DNA from 2 places in the Alicyclobacillus sp. SO9 genome. Region 1 is predicted to be linked to the other one. Evidence: riboswitches for the same ligand, from Rfam matches in the RefSeq annotation. Region 1 holds a riboswitch; the other holds the start of a gene.
What was found. Region 1 has a riboswitch for cyclic di-GMP ahead of GI364_RS08210 (GGDEF domain-containing protein). Riboswitches for the same ligand answer to the same signal wherever they lie in the genome.
Positions count from the first base shown of each region.

Region 1 (3,424 bases):
GAGATTGAAAAGGAGCAGGACGAAGAGGAGGATTGAAACGAAGAAAAAGATTGGTAGCTGACGGCTTGGAGTGTCCCCATATTTTTCCTGATATACTGGATTTAACTATACAGAACAAATGCATGCCCCGATGAACTATTAGAAATAGAAGCTTACCATAACAACAAAAGCAACCAGACTCTGATGAGACCTGGCTGCTTTTGTGGCTCCTATCCATTCTGGCCGCCATATTTATCATTCTATTGATGTTCCGAATATTTATACTATATTCTTTCAGTACAAGTCTCATATGGAAATGTAATCAACGCACCACAAGCAATATTTCAGTCTCCATCTAGGCTTATCATCCGTATGCCATTGAAAATGAAATGACCTCTGATTCATCTTTCTCTCTGCTTCCGAGTATAGAGCCTGTGATCCGCAATTTGTAGGGAAACTTCCCAGTCTGTCTTATTGGGTTGCCACAGTTCACATCCGACGCTAACAGTAAATCGTTTGTTCTTAAACCAATCGGTGGCATATGAAGCTGCATGATCAGCTTCAATCTGGCCACTTTGCAGAACAAACATAAATTCGTCTCCTCCACCACGTCCATATAACCCTTTTGAACCAATATTTTGGATTAAGGTCTCTGCTACTTCAATCAATACAGAATCTCCAGTTGCATGCCCATAAGCATCATTTATCCCCTTAAAATCGTTGATATCTAATATACCGATAATAAAGTTTTCATCAATTCTTCTTGATAGTTTCCTGATTTCACTTATAAAACCTCTACGATTGTAAATCTGCGTGAGTTCGTCATGACGACTTTCATGTTCTGCAATACGCCTTAGCACAAGCATTTCTCCAATGAGAGAGACATGTGTCGCAAGAAGTGACATCAGTTCATCATTCGTCTCATCTGGCACCGTTTTTCTTCCAACAACAATGGCTCCGACGCATTTGCTTTGTATGATAAGTTTCCAGGCTCCGATATACCGTATTCCTTGTTCTGTCCATAATTTTTGCCAAACAGGAGAGATCTCGTTTACAGACAACCACCGATCAGGAATAACATAAGATTTTCCGGTGATCCACGACTTATTCAGCATCTTTGTTAGTTCTGCTGCGGAGTGATCAAGCCCCCACGGTTCATAGACTTTATCCTTTGCATCAGCATTCTGTAAAACAAATTGTCTCCGGTAAATAAACATTCCCGCATCCAAGCCAAATGTATTCTTTAACACGTTTGATACTTTTGAAAAGAGTGTACTGCCACGGTCGGCCGTAGCCCAGTCTCTCGATTCTTTGATGAGTTGTTTTAGATTATTCAACCCTCTATCCCCCAAATTAAAAGACACATCCCCCCATCCGAATGTGCCGTCATATTTATCTCTTGTAACGGCAGCTCGGCCGGCATAGCAAGCGCTGTAGCCCCGTGGCTTTGTGTCCCGCCCTTTCGGAACGGTTTACCTTTTCCTCGACAACGTAACCGAGTCATTCTATTACGCTTCAATACTATTCCAAAACTGAGCCCAAACCATTTCATATCGTTCTCGGAATACCTCTTCGCTGTAACGTTGCATTTCCCAAAACCAACCGTCCATCATGCAAAGCAATTGGGACGAAAGAGCATCACAATCCGCTTTCTTTAATTCCCCTCTTTCCATTCCTACCTTAAAGAGATTGCAGAGCAGTTTGTGTTCCTGTTCAACGACTTTCTTTAATTCTTCTTTTAGATTGATCTCAAAGAAGTCAGGAGGGAATAGCAACAAACGAATAAAAACTTTGAGTTGTGTGTAGTCTCTTAACTGAAACGCAATCACTTGATCAAGAAACTGCTTCAACTGATACTGAACTGATTCCCCAGTTATTTCAATATTTTCTGTTGCTAAATTCAGATGTTTCGTTAAGATGTCATTGTAAATATGTAGCAGAATATCTTCTTTACTTTCATAAAATGCATACAACGACGGAGCCTTGACCCCTACTTCGTTAGCAATTGCTTTCATAGTCATACCTTTGTATCCATTTTCTGCATAGAGCTTAGTTGCCGCCTGAATGACTTTATCTCTGGTGCTCATAAAAGTCTCCCATTTTCATCCTTACTAATATTCGTTAGGTTAAATGCATGATATCAGTCTTTTTAGATTTTTACAATCTTGTGGAAGAGGAAAGTATGCTTTCACTGAGATACACTAATACTTTATTCCTGAACTAAATATTCAAAATGATCCCGATGATACCCTTTCCGCTCTTTAACCCTCGTGAGGAATATAGATGCTACCGAAAACATTGACGAAGCCCTCAGTTTTGCCATAGAAAGAGGCTTCGTTCCTTCTGAAACACTCGTTTGGTCAACTCCAGCGTTGATATGTGTTTTGTTGTTCCGTCCGAATGCCACAGATATTCTCCATCATAGGCCAGGCCGCACAGCTTTTCGCATGAAGGGAAAGCTCTGAACGGGTGTTAGAGTCATTGCGCACATCGCCTCACCATCAGTTGAAATATCGACCTCCACTGAAGACTGTATGTCGTTCCACGAAAGCGACAGGATTTCCCACAGGCTCCTTCGCATAGGAGCAGCGTTCGCCCCAGGGGTATGTTTGAGTATAGGGGACATCGCTACTAGTTGACCATAATGGAGATATAGCAGATCCGCTGGAACCGAATACACCCTGCTGGAACATACATCCTGATATCGCTCCGCTTGACGGGAACATCATTATCCAAAAGACCTCAAAATAAATTGTTGTGGTGCAGTCGTTAGAACAGGCAAGTAAAGCTTGAATCTTCGGATTTTACTTTGACATATGGTTAGCGAACGCTTACCATATGGTCATGAAGAAATCACACGCTGACAGTAAAGAGAATGAAATTGTTAACGCAGCAATCCGATTGTTCTCCCGTAGAGGCATCGAGGGGACGAGTGTTCGAGAAATTGGACGGGAAGCTGGTGTTACGGATGCTGCTATATACAAACATTTTGAGTCGAAGGATAACGTGGCTCTTTCTGTGTTTTCCAGATATTCTGATCGATACTCAAGGTTAGTCGATTATTATCGCCAATTGGAAAGCCCTTTTGAAGATCGACTGAATCAAATGATTGTAGATATATTGGAACAACATGATAGAGATCGCTTTGGTCTGCTCTTACTGGGGCAAAGACATGAGATATTTGCTCGTTTGGGAACCACGCATCGTTTTCCAATTATTGCTATGACTGACTTTATTCAGTTAGGCATAGAGGAAGACGTAATTCCTAAGCAATCGGCACGCTTAACAGCGGCGCTGGTCATAGGAGCGTTCACACGCTTAGCCGTGTTTAGTGATATGGGAGGACTTCCTTCGACTCTCATTGACATGAAAAGTGAGATCCAAGAACGGATACGAGGATTGGTCGGTTTAAGCTAAATAACTTTGCGTCTTTTAGTTAGCGTAC
Region 1 covers NZ_CP066339.1:1,833,835-1,837,258, forward strand. The annotation lists gene GI364_RS08205 (hypothetical protein) at 1-36, shown strand, start outside; gene GI364_RS08210 (GGDEF domain-containing protein) at 381-1,316, opposite strand; cyclic di-GMP riboswitch class I at 1,383-1,466, opposite strand; gene GI364_RS08215 (TetR/AcrR family transcriptional regulator) at 1,488-2,066, opposite strand; gene GI364_RS08220 (TetR/AcrR family transcriptional regulator) at 2,818-3,396, shown strand.

Region 2 (3,424 bases), 2.1 Mb from region 1:
GTATAAACTATCTTCAGCGGTATTTTGAAGCCGCCCATCGTTTTATTCAAGAGGGCGGTCCATTACGCGGGTATTATGTGTGGTCTCTGATGGATAACTATGAATGGGCTTTTGGTTACTCAAAGCGCTTTGGCCTCGTTCATGTGGATTACGAGACCCAGGAGAGAACCCTCAAGGCTAGTGCGTATTGGTATCGGAATGTCATTCGTTGCAATGCACTTGATGCGAATTGAGCACCTCGAATACTGACTCACTTGGGCAATATTTGGGCTGATGACTTTCTTGATGGTGCACCTAAATACCTAGGATTATTTCAATCCGTTTGATTAAAGCTACTACGTGTCATGCAACCAAAAAAGCAGGTCTGGATGACCTGCTTTCATAGTTCCTGTGCCGACTATCAAACACTATGCACTGTGATGTACGTTAGTAAGTGAATTCTCCAATTAGTACGGTTAAGGATTCCGCATGCTGAGTGATGTGCTCGATGCCTGCGGCAGCTTCCTCCATTGTTGCCGATTGTTCCTCTGTTGCCGCTGCTACCTCTTCTGTACTGCGCGAGAAACCTTCAGCAATTGTCAATACTTCTGCTACCGACTTATTGACGTTTGTAGCACTTGCAGCTAGTTCGGTGATTTCACTCAAAGCTTCTTCAATCTGGTGATGAACCCCATCGACGTGAATTGCAATTTCGTTAAACGAAACTGCAGAGGTGTCCATGGTTTCTAGCCCAGTGTCCATAGTTTTTTTACTGTTGTGCATTTGCGTTAAAACACTGCTCATTTCCGCCTGAATGTGCTGTGCTATTTTTTGAATTTGCAAGGCTGCATCTTTGGAGTTCTGTGACATCTTACGCATTTCGTTTGCCACTACTGCAAAACTGCGACCGTTCTCTCCTGCCCTCGCAGCTTCAACAGATGCATTTAAGGCCAGAAGGTTGCTTTGATCTGCGATGCCGCTGATGAGATTGACAATGGAATTGATTTGTTCCACTTGTCCTCCCAAAGAGTCGACTTGTTCACTCAGTGTGTTAATGGAATTGGCAGCCGTTGTGATTTGTGTAGAGGTCTCCTTAATAGCCTTGTGACCGCGCTCGACGGTGGATTTGGAGCCGGCGGACGAAGTCGACACTTGCTCGGCATTCCTACGAAGTGTTTGAATATGCTCGTTCATACTTGTAACCATATTCATGGCGTCTTGTGTTGCTTTTTGTTGCGAGGCTGCGCCGGAAGAGATACCTTGAGTTCGCTCAGCAATTTGAACAGAAATACTGGTTACTTCTCCTGATGTAGCAACAAGTTCCTGTGAAGTTGCTGCCATTTGGTCGGTGCTGTCCGAAATGGTTCTGACGATGTTTTGAATGCTTCCAATCATCTCATTGAAAGAATCCGCCAATTGACCAAATTCATCTCTGGAACGAATTTGCAGTCTTTTTGTTAAATCCCCCGAGTTTTGTGCAATTCGTTTCATTTCTGAAGTTATCATTCGGACAGGTCGCAGCGTAGCTCTGAGAGTAAAAATCGCCAAGAGTACACTTAACAGCAAGGCTGCTGCAATGACAATTAACGAGATAAAAAGTGCCCTGACGTAGACGTTGTGCGCGTGACTTACAGTTTGGTTCGCGGCATGCGTTTCAAAGGCAATGAGCTTGTTGAGATCAGACAGCGTTTGACTGACGCTCTTCGTCGACGTCAGCTTGACTGAACTTTTGGCCCTAAGATTGCTGAAGTCATTGTAAATCGCTACGGTAGAATTACTTAAGTCGTTGGCAAAAGTGCTCCACTGGCGCTGGTCTGTGCTCGCTATACTTGTCTTAGAGAGTACCCCTAGATTCTTATCAATTTGGGTCTCTATTTTCTGGATATCTGACTGGTAGTTCACCTGTTGACTCACAGAACTAGTCAGTTTAATTTGATACAGATCCAACTGTATGTTTCGCAGCCTGTCTTGTATTTGCGTTAATGATTCAAGCGGTGCGAGACGACTTGCTACGATAGAATGAGTCATTTGTTGGGTCATCCTGAGATTGATAATTCCGATGCCCCCAAGACCAATAAGCACAACGTTTAACGCAATAAAAGAATAAATCAGTTTTTGCGCAAGAGATAATCCGCCGCGGGCGTAGAAAAAGCCCAAAATCCTTCGAAGTCTGGCCATTAAGAGACGTCCCCCTACAGTATCGTGATGGTGACAAGCAACGTGTGAACTCTTCGGTATGCAACAAAACGGGTGCAAATTGCAAAACAAAAAAGCGCCTTCATAGGCGCCACACGCAAATCTTGCGGCAGCCTGGCTATCATAGGTCAGAGTCCCTTAGATCCAATGGCTTTGCGGCCCAATGTTTCCATTGGTGTGCCTATGTAACATAAAAGTCTAAATAACATCATGAGATAAATGTCGATACTTGTCTAGTGGCAATGGTGTGAAAAATTGCTAACGCGAACGTTCATTACAACGATGTAGTTGTGGTTCCATTCGCTTCTATTATGCTCGGTGTAATCAAATATAAATCTACATATTGATTAAAATGTGATAAGATATGATTATAATTGGAAACTTGGAGGTCTCAATCATGTACCCGGCTGAGCGACAGCGAAAATTGGTGGATTTACTCGCGCAAAAGGGATTCATTTCCATTCAGGACCTTGCCGATGCATTAAGCGTTTCAGAAATAACGATTCGTCGAGACTTGAATCGGCTGCACCGGCAAGGAGTTGTGGAAAAGGTTGTTGGCGGGGGACAAATCAGCAAGAGTGCTGCAGAACCGACGTTTATGAACAAGCGCGTGCTGCAGCGGGCAGAGAAAGCCGCTATTGCCAGTGAAGTACTGACGCTGATAGAGCCAGGAATGACAATTGGTTTGTCTGCAGGTACAACAACGTGGACCGTAGCGCAAAAATTAAAATCAAATCATCACAGCCTGGATGATCTCACCTTTGTGACCAACTCTACAAACGTTGCAACAGTATTAAAACAGAACGGATGGAACGATATTCACCTAACAGGTGGTCAGTTTCGCACTCCTTCAGACGCTTTGGTCGGGCCCCTGGCGGAAGAAAGTGCAAGAAAGTTGCATACAGATTTGCTGTGTCTCGGGGTTCACGGGATTGATGCAGGATTTGGCTTAAGTACGCCCAACCTGCAGGAATCTGCTATCAATCGGATACTGATGGAGAACACGGAGAGAGTTGTATTAGCCTTCGATCACACAAAATGGGGTATTCGTGCATTGGCGCACCAAGCAAATCTAGATGAGGTGGATGCAATCGTGACAAATGAGACGGAAAACAGTGACGCAGATTGGGATGCACTTCGTCAAACAGGCATTGACCTACACCTGGTTCATCCGCAAACGGAAGACTAAGTCGAGGAGGAAGATGAGATGGCAGAATTGAGATTTAACCCGCTGCTGCGAGACTGGACG
Region 2 covers NZ_CP066339.1:3,961,181-3,964,604, reverse strand. The annotation lists gene GI364_RS18620 (GH1 family beta-glucosidase) at 1-233, shown strand, start outside; gene GI364_RS18615 (methyl-accepting chemotaxis protein) at 427-2,157, opposite strand; cyclic di-GMP riboswitch class I at 2,281-2,367, opposite strand; gene GI364_RS18610 (DeoR/GlpR family DNA-binding transcription regulator) at 2,573-3,364, shown strand; gene galT (galactose-1-phosphate uridylyltransferase) at 3,383-3,424, shown strand, end outside.
Region 2: it holds a riboswitch for cyclic di-GMP, as region 1 does, so the genes downstream of both, GI364_RS18615 (methyl-accepting chemotaxis protein) here and GI364_RS08210 (GGDEF domain-containing protein) in region 1, are expected to answer to the same signal.